2 regions of the Micromonospora sp. WMMC250 genome follow, and region 2 is predicted to be linked to the other one. Evidence: riboswitches for the same ligand, from Rfam matches in the RefSeq annotation. Region 2 holds a riboswitch; the other holds the start of a gene.

Region 1 (7,075 bases), 4.0 Mb from region 2:
CCTCGCCCCAGAGCAGCAGCATGGGGTAACGGGAGGACAGGACCAGCCGGACCGCGACCCGCAGGCTCTGCGGCCACCCCTCGACCGGGCCGAGCGGCGTACGGGTCCAGTCCAGCCCGGCCATCAGCCGACCGGTGTCGCCACCGCCGCTGAACAGGTCAATGCTGGGTCGTGTCACGCTCGACTCGGCCCCATCGCAAGCCCCCGTTCCGGGCCCGACGACCCCTGCTGGTGTTACCTACCCATCCTGGCACCTCTACTCACCTGTGCCGACGCCGGTACCCACCGTCGAACCGTCGGTGGTTCGGGACGAACGACCGATGCTCATTGCATCGACATCTGTAAGTGTCTCGGGTATCCCTTCAACTCCCCGAGGAGCCCCCATGAGAGGCAGAACGCTGAGCGCGGGAGTCGCGCTCGCCGTGTTCGCCGGGATGACGGTGGCGCTGGCCGCACAGCCGGTGGTCGCGTCACCCACGACCGTGACGACGATGGCCCGGCCGATCGCCGCCACCGTCGCCGCGATGGCCGCACCGGACATTTCGGTCACCAATGTCCAGGCCCACCTCACCCAGTTCAACAGCATCGCCACCAACAACGGTGGTAACCGGCGGGCCGGCTCGGCCGGCTACACGGCCTCGCTCGCCTACGTCAAGAGCCGGCTGCAGTCCGCCGGCTACACCGTCAGCGAGCAGTACTGCTCCAGCTGCCGGTACCCGTCGAACAACCTGATCGCGGAGTGGCGGGGCGGCCCGACCGACCAGGTGGTCATGCTCGGCGCGCACCTGGACGGCGTCTCCGCCGGCCCCGGCATCAACGACAACGCCACCGGCTCGGCGACCCTGCTGGAGAACGCGCTGGTCCTGGCCGCGCAGAACCCCACCATGACGAAGAAGGTCAGGTTCGCCTGGTGGACCGACGAGGAGCAGGGCCTCAACGGCTCCCGCTTCTACGTCAACTCGCTCACCTCCACGCAACGCGGCTACATCAAGGGTTACTACAACTTCGACATGGTCGGCTCGGTCAACGGCGGCTACTTCATCAACCGGGTCACCTCGACCACGGCGGCGCCGCTGAAGGCGTACTGGGACTCGTTGGGTCTGCAACCCGAGGAGAACGTGGAGGGTCAGGGCCGCTCCGACGACTACTACTTCCAGCAGGCCGGCATCCCCACCTCCGGCTACGCCGCCGGTGCCAGCGCCCGCAAGACCAGCGCCCAGGCGGCCAAGTGGGGCGGCACCGCCAACGCCGCGTACGACCCCTGCTATCACCGGTCCTGCGACACCACCGCCAACGTCAGCGCCACCGTGCTGAACCGGGCGGCCGACGGCGTCGCGTACGCGTTGTGGCAGCTCGCCGTGGGCGGCGGCACCCCGACCTGCACCGGCGGTCAGGTGGTCGGGAACGGCGGCTTCGAGAGCGGCAGCACCCCGTGGACCGCGTCCTCCGGCGTGATCACCAGTTCCAGCAGCCAGCCGGCGAGGACCGGGTCGTACAAGGCGTGGCTGGGCGGCAACGGCAGCTCCAGCACCGAGAGCCTGTCGCAGTCGGTGACGGTGCCGGCCGGCTGTGCCAGCTACACGCTGTCGTTCTGGCTGCACATCGACACCGCCGAGACCACCGGCTCCACGGCGTACGACCGGCTCACCGTGCAGGTGGGCTCCACCACGCTGGCGACGTACTCGAATCTGAACGCGGCCGCCGGCTACACCCAGCGCAGCTTCAACGTGGCCGGGTTCGCCGGTCAGACGGTGACCCTGAAGTTCACCGGCACCGAGGACTCGTCGTTGCAGACCAGCTTCGTGCTCGACGACGTGGCGTTGCAGGCGAGCTGACCGCGTACTTCGTGCGGGTGGGCCGCCGCCGGTGCAATGCCGGCGGCGGCCCGTCGCGTCATGGGTCAGGGGAGCTGGGGGTAGAGCGCCGCCACGCCGCCGGGGAACCCGGCCTGCACCCGCCGGCTGACGTCGTCGGCGAGGATCTCGTACGCGTCGGCCTCGATGCCGTCGACGGTGAGCCGGGCGACCGCCGCCGGGTCGGACTTCGGGCCGGTGATGTCGGCGGCCATGTCGGTGTCCAGGTAGCCGACGTGCAGGCCGGCGACCCGGACGCCCCGCTCGGCGAGCTGGAGGCGCAGCGCGTTGGTCATCGCCCACTCGGCGGACTTCGCGGCACCGTAGGCGGCGTGCATCGGGTAGTTCACCCAGGACAGCACGGAGAGCACGTTGAGGATCGTTCCGCCGCCGTTGCCGGCGATGACCGGCGCGAACGCCCGCACCGTGGACAGGGTGCCGATGTAGTGGGTCTCCAGCTCCAGCCGGACGAGGTCCAGGTCGCCGTCGAGGAGGTCGGTGCGGGTGTCGATGCCCGCGTTGTTGACCAGCAGGTTCACGCCGCCGGCACGCTCGGCGGCGGCGGCCACCGAGGCGGGGTCGGTGATGTCCAGGCGCACCGGCGTCACGCCGGGGAGGTCCACGGTGTCCGGGTTGCGCGCGCCGGCGTAGACGGTGGCGCCCCTGGCGAGGAGTTCGGCGGCCAGGTGGCGGCCGAGGCCGCGGTTGGCGCCGGTGACGAGGGCGGTGCTTCCAGAGATCTTCATGGCGGTCACGCTATCCCACCTGACTTCTGTTAACCAAAGTCAGCCATGTCACACCGACGACCCCCTCAATCGGGAATGCGACCCGGACGCGGCGGCACCCCGGCCCGTGACGACTCGTATCCTTTCCGCGAAACCCCGCACGAGCCGAGATGGGAGACGGTGTGAGCAACCAGGCCGAAACGTTGGAGTTCCAGGCCGAGGCGCGTCAGCTCCTCCAGTTGGTGGTCCATTCGATCTATTCGAACAAGGACGTCTTCCTGCGGGAGCTCATCTCGAACGCCTCCGACGCGCTGGACAAGCTGCGGCTGGCCACTCTCGTCGACAAGGACCTCGTCGCCGACACCGACGACCTGCACGTGACGCTCGAGGTCGACAAGGACGCCCGCACCCTCAGCGTGCGGGACAACGGCATCGGGATGACCCGCGACGAGGTCGTCCAGTTGATCGGCACCATCGCCAAGTCGGGCACCGCCGAGCTGCTGCGCCACCTGCGGGAATCCGCCGACGCGCGCGCCTCGCAGGACCTGATCGGCCAGTTCGGCGTCGGCTTCTACGCCGCGTTCATGGTCGCCGACCGGGTCACCCTGGTCACCCGCAAGGCCGGCGAGACCGGCGGCACCCGCTGGGAGTCCACCGGCGAGGGCACGTACTCGATCGAGGCGGTGGACGAGGCCCCGCAGGGCACCACGGTGACCCTGCACCTCAAGCCGGCCGACACCGAGGACAACCTGCACGACTACACCGCCGAGTGGACCGTCCGCGACATCGTCAAGCGATACTCCGACTTCATCGCCTGGCCGATCCGGATGACAGTCGAACGCCCCGGCGCCGACGGCGAGGCCGCCACCAGCGAGGTGCAGACCCTCAACTCGATGAAGGCGCTCTGGGCGCGGCCCCGCGACGAGGTCGACGCCGCCGAGTACAACGAGTTCTACAAGCACGTCAGCCACGACTGGGCCGACCCGCTCGAGGTCGTGCACATGAAGGGCGAGGGCACCTTCGAGTACGAGGCGCTGCTCTTCCTGCCCAGCCACGCCCCACTGGACCTGTTCTCCCCGCAGGGCCGCCGAGGTGTGCAGCTCTACGTCAAGCGTGTCTTCATCATGGACGACTGCGAGGCGCTCGTCCCGACCTACCTGCGCTTCGTCAAGGGTGTGGTCGACGCGCACGACCTGTCGCTGAACATCTCCCGCGAGATCCTCCAGCAGGACCGGCAGATCCAGATCGTCCGTCGCCGCCTGGTCAAGAAGATCCTCGCCACGGTCAAGGACCTGAAGGCCAACCACGCCGAGCGCTACCGCACCTTCTGGACCGAGTTCGGCGCGGTGGTCAAGGAAGGGCTGATCGACGACACCGACAACCGCGACACCCTGCTGGACATCCTCTCCGTCGCCTCCACCCACGACGCGACCGAGCCCACCGACCTGGCCGGTTACGTCTCGCGGATGAAGGACGGCCAGACCGACATCTGGTACGCCACCGGCGAGTCCCGGGCCGCCATCGAGAACTCGCCGCACCTGGAGGCCTTCCGCGCCAAGGGTCACGAGGTGCTGCTGCTCACCGACCAGGTCGACGAGGTGTGGGTCGAGCGGGTCGGCGCGTACGACGGCAAGACGCTGCGCTCGATCGCCAAGGGCGAGATCGACCTGGACACCGACGAGGAGAAGCAGCAGGCCGAGGCCGAGCGCGAGCAGCAGCGGCAGGAGTTCGCCGGCCTGCTCGACTGGCTCGGCACCACGCTGACCGACAGCGTCCGGGAGGTCCGGCTGTCGTCGCGGCTGACCACCTCACCGGCCTGCGTCGTCGGCGATGCCCACGACCTCACGCCGACCCTGGAGAAGATGTACCGGGCCATGGGGCACGAGGTGCCCCCGACCAAGCGGATCCTGGAGATCAACCCCGGGCACCCGCTGGTCTCCGGGCTGCGCAAGGCCCACGAGCAGGGGAGCGACCAGGCGGCCCTGACCGAGACCGCGGAGCTGCTCTACGGCCTGGCGGTGCTCGCCGAGGGCGGTGAGCTGACCGACCCGGCCCGCTTCACCCGGACGCTCGCCGACCGGCTGGCGCGCACCCTGTAGACGGTCGACACCCGGCCGGCGGGCCACCCGACCAGGGGCCCCGCCGGCCGGTTCGGTGTACGACGTCGAGCAGCCGATCACCAACGGACACGTCGAGTCGCTCGGCGACACACCGTGATCTGGCTGCGTCACGAGCCTGATCGAAACCGGTCCACAGTGCTCTCTGCACAGTGTCCGGCCGGCCGCAACCGCTGCGGACGGCGCCCCGCGTACCCCGGTGAAGAACTTCACAGGGGTTGGGCGATCGTCACCGACCGTGCCTAACGTCGGTCGGGTTCGCCACTGCGGACACCACGGCCGGCAACGCCAAATCCTGCCCCCGGCCGTCGGAACCCAGTCACCCGGGCAGGAGCGGGGGACCCACACGTTCCTCGGTGCATGTCACCTCGGGGTGAAGCCGCCACTGTGCGGCCGGGCTCCTCGGCCCGAACCCGACAGCTCACCTCGCCGGCGTGGAGGAAGCTCACATGACGTCTGTTCACACGCCCCGTCATCGACGGGTCACCACCCGCCGCCTCGCCGTCGGCACCCCTGGCTGTCGGCGCGGTCACCGGCGCTGTCGCCCTCTTCGGCCCGGCCGCCCCGGCGCAGGCCGGAGTCAACTGGGACGCGATCGCCGCGTGTGAGTCCGGCGGTAACTGGAAGATCAATACCGGCAACGGCTACTTCGGTGGCCTGCAGTTCTCGCAGAGCACCTGGGCCGGTTACGGCGGCAAGAAGTACGCCGCCCGCGCCGACCTGGCCAGCCGTGGCGAGCAGATCGCCATCGCCGAGAAGGTGCTCGCCGGGCAGGGCATCGGTGCCTGGCCGACCTGCGGCAAGAAGGGCGGCTCGTCGGGCGGCTCCGCCACGAAGTCGACCGCGAAGCCGACCAAGTCCACTGGGAAGCCGACCAAGTCCACGGCGAAGCCCACCGAGCGGCCGTCGCGCGGCGAGCAGCCGGCGACCCGCAACCATGAGCGCACCGCGTCGCCGGCGGGCGGCCAGGCGTACCTGGTCCAGCCGGGCGACACCCTGTCGGAGATCGCCGACGCCCATCGGGTGTCCGGCGGCTGGCAGGCGCTGTACGAGCACAACCGGAAGCTGATCGGGGCTGACCCCGGTCTGATCTTCCCGGGTCAGAAGCTCAGCCTCTGACCGATGGCACACGAACGCTCGGCCGGGTCACCGGCCGAGCGTTCGTGTGTGCGGTGCTGGTCAGCCCGAGTGGCGGGTCGGGTTCGAGTCACGCCGCCGAGGCGGACGCCTTCGGCGCTCGACGAGACGCGACCGGGCCGGCATTGCGACCCCAGCGAGAGGCCGATGCCAGATCGGTCCCGCCGTCGACGGTCCCGTCGACGGAGTCAGACCCGCTGCGGGACAGACGCAGCGAATGTTCGGCACCCTGACGGGCAGCGCAGGGCCAGGCCTGCCCGGCGCACTGGAGATTGCGGCACTGACCCTCGTCGTCCGGCTCGTGGGCGCTCAACACGTCGATCGCCAGTTGCCAGAGCAGCGGGTCGGTCACGTCGTGCGGGCGCTCGGCGCCGCGGCTCGCTCGGTTGCTGGTGTCGTCGGACATGGTGGGTCCCCCCTTGTCAGGCTGTACCCCTCAAGGGTCACCCGTCGGCCGCCGGCTAAACCGCCGACCTGCTGTGATGTGTCTCCTGTCGCAACTCCGCGCGTGGACACCGCACGCAGATCGGTCAATCCGGCAGCAGCGGCATCTCGACACCCGGCTCCCGGCCGAGCAGGACGGCACGGGTGAGCGCCGTCGAGCCGAACCGGTCGCGGACCGCGTCGACAGCGGCGTCCAACTCCGCGCCCGGGTCGCTGTGGAACGGCAACTCCGGCTGCACCGGACTGTCGTCCAGGTTGCCCACCGACACACCGATCAGCGTGACACCACGACTGTCGATCTCCGGCTGCGCCGCCCGCAGCAACGCGCGCGCGGCGGCGAGCAGCGGCGTCGTGTCCGCTGTCGCCTTGCCGATGGTGTGCGAGCGGGTCGCCCGGCTGTAGTCGCCGAAGCGCAGCCGCAGCACCACGGTGCGACCGGAGCGGCCGGCCGCGCGCATCCGCCGGGTGACCCGGTCGACCAGACCGGCGAGGATGGCGTCCAGTTCCGCCGGTGCGTGCGGGGTACGGCTCAGCGCGTGTTGGGCGCCCATCGAGCCGCGTCGGTGACCGACCTGCACCGCGCGCGGGTCACGGTTGTGTGCCAGGGCGTGCAGGTGCCGGCCGGCACCGGACCCGAGCAGCGACACCAGCGCGGCCTCACCGAGCCGGGCCACGTCGCCGACGGTACGGATCCGGTGCTCCCGCAGCTTCGCGGAGGTGACCGGGCCGACGCCCCACAACCGTTCGACCGGAAGGGGGTGCAGGAAAGCCGTCTCGGCGTCCGGTGCGACCACCAGCA
Region 2 (7,075 bases):
GCTTGCCGCGCAGGAGCGCAAAGAGGTCGAGGGTGTGCTGGCCGTGCGGGCCAAGTACGACGGTGAGAAGCAGAAGCTGGACGCGCTGATCACCACCCAGACCACGCAGCAGAACGAGCTGGCGGCCAAGAAGAAGCAGATCGACGCCGAGATCAAGCAGCTTGAGGCGTCGATGCCCAAGACCACTGTCAAGACCGCGGGCTGCCCGACGATCAACGGTGTGACCAGCTCGGCCGCCCAGAAGGCGATCAGGACTGCCTGCCAGCAGGTCGGTGATCCGTACGTCTGGGGCGCCACCGGCCCGAACTCGTTCGACTGCTCGGGGCTGACCCAGTACGCCTACAAGTCGGCCGGGATCTACCTCACTCACCACACCGGTGACCAGTGGAACGAGGGCAAGGCTGTCGCGCGAGCTGATGCCCGGCCCGGTGACCTGGTCTTCTTCTTCTCCGGCCTGACGCATGTCGGCCTGTATCTGGGTAACAACCAGATGGTGCACGCGCCACGTGCCGGTAAACCGGTGCAGGTGTCCAGCATCAACACGATGCCGGTCGCCGGGTTCCGCAGACCTGGCTGATCCAGATCACGTACGACGACGGCCCCCGGTCACCGACCGGGGGCCGTCGTGGTTCTCAGCGGGGCGCGCCGACCGGGGAGGGCATCAGCTGCACGTCGGCGAGATCGACGTACATGATCCGGTGGCCGAACTGGATCTGCGCGTAGCGGTTCTTGCCGCGGATGACCGTCCAGTCGCCCGGCGACGAGCCGTCGAACGTGCTGGCCCGGTAGTACTCGCCGGCCAGCACCGCGCCGACGGCGTACCGCTGTCCGGCGGCCAGGGTGTACTGCAGCGGCGAGATCGTCTGGTAGGGCACCCCTTCCGGGTACGCCGCCTGCTCCGGGTACGCCCGTCCGTACACGGGGACAGTCGTCCGTCCGGGTTTCGGCGTGGCCACGACGCCGACGGTCCAGCTGGCGGTCGGCGCGGACGCCGGGTTGTGGAACCAGGCCCGCTGCCCGAGGTACCAGATCGCGGTCCAGTCGCCCTGCCGTCCGGCGAGCGCGTACGTCTGCCCGGCGGACGCCCGGGCCCCGTGGTCTGACACGGCCATCGTGTTCGGGGTGCCGTCCGGCCGGAGCGCGATGTCGTTGACCAGCGGCGCGTCCGCGAACGGTGCGCTCCGCAGCACCACCGACGATGAGCCGCGCGGCGCGCACGGAACACCGGCGGTGACGCATCCGGTGAACGCCGGTTGGTTGGTGGCGTAGTCCGGGTCGATCCGGACCAGCCCGGTGGCCGGGGTGCCGGTGTCCAGTCGAGGCGCGTGCAGCAGGTCGAAGTAGTGCGTCCAGTCCCAGTACGGGCCTGGATCCCAGTGCATCCCCCGCACGGTCGAGGCGACGGTGCCGGGCACGTTGTCGTGGCCGATGATGTGCTGGCGGTCCAGCGGGATGCCCAGCCGCAGCGCCAGGTGCCGGACCAGCTTCGCCGAGGTCCGGTACATCGCCTCCGTGTACCAGGTGCCCTGCGCGGCGAACCCCTCGTGTTCGAGACCGATCGACTTGGCGTTGACGTACCAGTTGCCCGCGTGCCAGCCGACATCCTTGGTCTTCACGTGCTGGGCGATGTGCCCGTCGACCGAGCGCAGCGAGTAGTGCCAGCTCACGTACGTCGGGTCCTGGACGAGTTGCAGGGTCGTCGCCCAGCTCGCCTCGGTGTCGTGGATGACGATGTACTCGATCTTCTGCCGGGCGGGCCGGTCGGAGAGATCGTGGTTGCCGTAGTCCCCGTCGCCGAACGCCTCGTAGGGTGCGGGAATCCACTCGCAGGAGATGGTGCGCGGGCACTCCACCCCGTCCGGGCGGGCCAGCCGGCGTAGGCCCAGCCGGTCCAACCAGGAGCGCTGGGGCTGTACCGCGATCGCCGGCAGTGTGATTCGCTGCCCGTCGTCGGTCACCCGGGACTCGCCTGCGGCGATGGTGGTGAAAACCTCGTCGGCGAAGGCCGCCGCGGCGTCGGCGCTGTCCGCACCGGCGTAGCGGGCCACCGCGCCGTACCAGGCCGCCGGGTCGGTGTCCGCGCCGACCGGCGCACCCAACTCCCGCTGGTACGCGCTGAGCAGCGCGGCCCCGCCCCGGATGTTGACCTCCGCATCGGTGCGCAGCGCCTCGGGGGTGGAGCCGGTCAGCGCGGCTGCGGCGTCCACGGTCTGCAACGCGGCGGCGGCCGGCCCGGGGGCCTCGGCGGGCCGGGGCGCGGGCGCCAGGGCCCTCCGGGACTCGTCGCCGCGGGGATCCTCGGCACCGGCGTCGTGGTGGCCGCGCCCGGGTAGGGCGGCGACGTGGCGGGCGTCGGTCAGGTGCATCGGGCCGTAGCCACCGCTCGTGCTCGGTGTGCCGGCGTTGCTGTCCCAGCGGGACTCCAGGTAGGAGACGCCGAGCAGCACGCCGGTCGGTACGCCGTACTCGCTCGCCGCGGCGGCGTACTGCTGCTGGCGGTCGGTGGTGGGTGCGGCGGCGGCCGCCGCCGAAAGTGGCACCGCGCTCGCGGCGGCGATGACGGTGGTGGCGAGCAGTGCGCGCCAGCCGGTCGACAGGGTTGGATGGTGCATCGAACCCCCTAGATTCTCGCGGGTAGAGGTCAGGTCACCATCGCGCCGCTGGAGAGTCCGCGTCAATACCTTTCCATGTTTCGACTTCCTCGGAAAGAAATCTTCACACCGGGCCGGTGACCCCCGCTCGATCGGTACGGAGTGTCACGGCCGCACGGGTTGCGGATTGGTAACAGGCGTCTCTACTCTGGTCATTCGTCGGCCCGATAGCAGCTCCGCCCAGCCCGGGCGGTAACGGACCGACACCGCCGAGTCGTTTCCGAGCGAACCGGGGACCCAGGTCCCTCGGGGTGAATCCGCAGCCACTGCGGTAGGGCGCCGACTTCCCGCCCGAACCCGTCAGCTAACCCGGTAGGCGGTCAGGAAGAAGGAGTACGGAACCCCGGTGGCACTCCATGCCCCGCGGCCGTCGTCCGAGCGGTCGGCAACAGCCGGCCCGACGCCGATCGTGCCGCGCCCACGCTGGTCCCGCTTCACCACCGCTCTCGCCGCACTGGTCGGCGTCGCCGTCGTCCTGACGGGCAGCGCCACGGCGTCCCACGCCGACCCGTCCGTCGCGGAGATCGAGCGTCAGATCGACGAGGACTGGAACAAACTCGAACCGATCATCGAACGGCACAACGCCACCCGGACCGACCTCGCCGTCAAGCGCAAGCAGGCGGACGCTCTGGCCACCCGCATCGCCCCGCTCGAACAGCAGGTCGACGCCGCGATGGACAAGGTCAGCGCCCTCGCCGTGCGGGCGTACAAGGGTGAGACCGTCTCGACAGTCAACGCGATGCTGGGCAGCCGGTCACCGAGCGAGGTGGTCAGTCAGCTCGAGATGCTCGACCGGTTCGCGCACAACCAGCAGCAGGACGTCCGCGAGGTGGCCGACCTGCGGGACGAGTTGGCCGCGCAGAAGGCGCCGCTGGACGAGATGGTGGCCCAACTGACCCGTACCGAGGCGCAGTTGGCGGCGAAGAAGAAGCAGATCAACGAAGAGATCGACCGGCTGCAGAAGCTCCGCCTCAAGGTGTACGGCAACGGTGGCGGTGGCTCGTTGCGCCCCGCGCCCTGCCCCGGCAGTTATCCCGGCGGGGCCGCGGGTGTCGCGGTGAAGTTCGCCTGCGCACAGATCGGCAAGCCCTACGTGTGGGGCGCCGAGGGACCCAACTCCTATGACTGCTCCGGGCTGATGCTGGCCGCCTGGGCGAAGGCCGGTGTGTCGTTGCCGCACAACGCCGCCCAGCAGAGCCGCGTCACCAAGGACGTCAGCAAGGGCGACCTGCGCCCCGGCGACCTGGTCTTCTACTACAGCGACATCCACCACGTCGGCATGTACGTCGGCGGTGGCTGGGTGGTGCACGCCTCGCAGGCCGGCCAACCGGTCAAGATGAAGAAGGTCGACGACGGCCCGATCCACAGCTACGGCCGTCCCGGCTGACCGGGAGTGACCGAAGGGCCCGTCGCGATCCGTCGCGGCGGGCCCTCGTCGTCACGGGTTCAGCGGGTGGGCCAGGTGCGCCAGTGCTGCCAGGCACGGCTCGGCGTCGGGCCTCGCTGGCCCTGGTAGCGGGATCCGTAGACCACCGAGCCGTACGGGTGCTCGGCCGGCGAGGAGAGCCGGAAGATGCAGAGCTGCCCGATCTTCATGCCCGGCCAGAGGGTGATCGGCAGGTTCGCCACGTTGGAGAGTTCCAGCGTCACGTGTCCGGAGAAGCCGGGGTCGATGAAGCCGGCCGTGGAGTGCGTGAGCAACCCGAGCCGGCCCAGTGAGCTCTTGCCTTCGAGTCGGCCGGCGAGCTGGTCGCCCAGGGAGATGACCTCCAGCGTCGAGGCGAGCACGAACTCCCCCGGGTGCAGCACGAACGGCTCGCCGTCGGGCACCTCGACCGCCGAGGTCAGGTCGTCCTGCTGCATCGCCGGATCGATGTGGGTGTAGAGGTGGTTGTTGAAGACCCGGAACAGCCGGTCGAGTCGGACGTCGATGCTGGAGGGTTGGACCAGGGTGGGCTCGAACGGCTCCAGGCCCAGCGTGCCGGCCTTGATCTCGGAGACCAGGTCGCGGTCGGAGAGCAGCATCGGACCACCATAGCCGCGTTGCCGAAACCGGCCGGATTCGGTGCCGGTGACCAGCGCGTCGAGGTCGCTCGTCGTACATTTGTTCGATAGAATGCTCGCATGGCTTCCTGGTCCGATTTCGCCGCCGACGAGCCCCGACTCGCCGACGGGATCCGCGTTCTCCTTCAGCAGTACGGGCCGGGCTTCGGCTACCTGGCCACGGTCCGCGCCGACGGCGGGCCCCGGGTTCACCCGGTCTCCCCGGTCATCACGGACGAGGGTCTCTTCTGCTTCATCATCGACTCCCCGAAGCGCCGTGACCTCGAACGCGACGGCCGTTACGCGTTGCACTCGTTCCCCCCGGAGGAGAGCGACGACGAGGCCTACCTGGCGGGGCATGCTCGTCCGGTGACCGATCCGGTCCGGGTCGCGCGGCTGGCGCAGAGTGCCCGGGCCGAGCAGCAGGTCGACTGGCGGTTGTTCGAGTTCACCGTCGACGTGGCCATGCTGACCCGCCGCGAGCAGCACACCGTCGGTGTCCCGGGTGTCGCGCCGAGCCGTCCGGCCGTCCGGGTCTGGCTGGACCCGCGCGCCCCGTCGGCGACGGCCGAGCCGCTCGCCGTGCCACAGGCGCGCCCGACCCGCCTCAGCCGCGACGTGCATTGCACGGCCGCCTGACCGGGGCTCCAACACGACGGTGTCGGCTCCGTCGCGACGGAGCCGACACCGGTTTTGTACGCGGAGCAGCTAGGCCGCGCGGTAGGCGTTCCACGCGGTGATCATGCGGCTGGCCTGACCAGCGGTGAACTGGTACATGCACGAGTCGTAGGTGTAGTCCATGAAGTTGGTGATCGGGTCCAGGCCTGTCGCCGAGCAGGTGTTACGCCCGGTCGGGCACTGGTACGCCGGCGACGCCTCGGCCGGGGTGTCGCTGACGCTGTCACCCGAGCCGCCGCAACCACCCTGGAAGGTGTGGTAGAGGTTCAGCCAGTGACCAACCTCGTGGGTGCCGGTGTCGCCCTGGTTGTAGTTGGTGGCGGTGCCGCCCGGCAGCGACTCGTTCAGCGCGACCACGCCGTCCATGCTGCTCAGGTTCCGCTGCGGGAAGGTCGCCCAGCCCAGCAGGTCGTTGCTCAGCTCGCCGAGGTAGATGTTGAGGGTGTTCTTGCCCCCCACTCGCAGCGAGGACTTCATCGACCGTTCCGCCGACGAGCCTTGCACGATCGGGTACCAGGACGGGTTCGTCACCCGGTTGATCTTGTCGAGTCGGAACGCGAACGCGGTGACCGCTCCGCCCGTCGCACCGGCGTAGGCCTGGTTGAGCACTGTGATCTGTGAAGTGATCATCGAGTCGGGGATGTTGCCGCCGACCCGGGTGCTGTTCTCCTGGATCACGTGCACCACCACCGGGACGGTGACGGTGGCCAGGGCCGTCGCGCCGGCGCCGGTGCGGAAGTTGGCGCGCTCGCGCTGCGCCGCCGCCAGGTCGGCCTCCCGGTCACGGACCTGCTGCGCGGTCAACTCGTTCGGGTCGTGCTTGGCCGCCGCACCGGGCTTGATCCGGGCGTTGGCGTGGCCGTCGGCCGGCTCCGCGCAGGCGTCGGGCGATGCGGAGAATGCTGAAGCGGCAGGAACGACACCCACCGCGGCGGTGCTGAGCAGCAGCGCGAGGGTCGTCGATGCAACACCGGCGGCACGCCGGGTCAGCAATTTGGGACGAGGTCCCATGGGCCCACCTCTTTCTGGCGGCGCGGCAGGGGGTGTGTCACGCCGTGGCTGGCAAGGTGTGGCAGACGCTACATCCCATCGACGTATTTGAGAACGAGCATATGTTGCCGTCCGGAAACTTTTCCCTGGGTGCATGGGGGTGGCGAGCTCGCCGGGGGTACCTGAGTGCATCGGCTCGACCACTCGGGTACAGTGGTGCCGCTTGCGGGTGTAGTTCAATGGCAGAACATCAGCTTCCCAAGCTGACAGTGCGGGTTCGATTCCCGTCACCCGCTCCACTGCGAAGGCCCTGGCCAGGACGTGAGTCCCGGTCAGGGCCTTCGATGTTCCGCCGGCAACGAACACCTGACGGGCGCCACGGGCCACCAGCCAGAGGGTCGAGCGGACGCCGTGCCGATGGGCCCACGACGAGATCCGGGCGGCCCGGCCGCGGAGGCCGGACCACCCGGGTGCGCCGCAACGGCGCCGAGGAGTATCAGCAGGACTGGATCCAGCGTGACCTGACGCCCGCGTCCAGCGTCACCTCATCACCCGTAGCTACGGTGACCCAGTCGGTGTGGCCGTAGTTGGCGCCACCGGTCTCGTTCCAGTAGTAGATCAGGTCCGAGTCGACCGAGTCGATGAAGTCGTGCGGGTCGTACACGTGAAACTGCACCCGGTAGGTGCCCGGGCGGACGTAGGCGGTGAAGGTT

The links. Region 2 has a riboswitch for cyclic di-AMP ahead of O3438_RS22105 (C40 family peptidase). Riboswitches for the same ligand answer to the same signal wherever they lie in the genome.
Region 1: it holds a riboswitch for cyclic di-AMP, as region 2 does, so the genes downstream of both, O3438_RS03480 (transglycosylase family protein) here and O3438_RS22105 (C40 family peptidase) in region 2, are expected to answer to the same signal.

Annotation. Positions count from the first base shown of each region.
Region 1 covers NZ_JAPZBJ010000002.1:891,879-898,953, forward strand. The annotation lists gene O3438_RS03460 (ATP-binding protein) at 1-178, opposite strand, end outside; gene O3438_RS03465 (M28 family metallopeptidase) at 384-1,835, shown strand; gene O3438_RS03470 (SDR family oxidoreductase) at 1,901-2,599, opposite strand; gene htpG (molecular chaperone HtpG) at 2,749-4,677, shown strand; cyclic di-AMP (ydaO/yuaA leader) riboswitch at 4,972-5,144, shown strand; partial or broken gene O3438_RS03480 (transglycosylase family protein) at 5,323-5,433, shown strand; gene O3438_RS03485 (LysM peptidoglycan-binding domain-containing protein) at 5,455-5,814, shown strand; gene O3438_RS03490 (hypothetical protein) at 5,903-6,238, opposite strand; gene dinB (DNA polymerase IV) at 6,363-7,075, opposite strand, start outside.
Region 2 covers NZ_JAPZBJ010000002.1:4,909,362-4,916,436, reverse strand. The annotation lists gene O3438_RS22115 (C40 family peptidase) at 1-577, shown strand, start outside; gene O3438_RS22110 (N-acetylmuramoyl-L-alanine amidase) at 633-2,612, opposite strand; cyclic di-AMP (ydaO/yuaA leader) riboswitch at 2,849-2,984, shown strand; gene O3438_RS22105 (C40 family peptidase) at 2,998-4,038, shown strand; gene dcd (dCTP deaminase) at 4,098-4,676, opposite strand; gene O3438_RS22095 (pyridoxamine 5'-phosphate oxidase family protein) at 4,776-5,333, shown strand; gene O3438_RS22090 (zinc metalloprotease) at 5,403-6,383, opposite strand; tRNA gene O3438_RS22085 (tRNA-Gly) at 6,588-6,661, shown strand; gene O3438_RS22080 (hypothetical protein) at 6,859-7,075, opposite strand, start outside.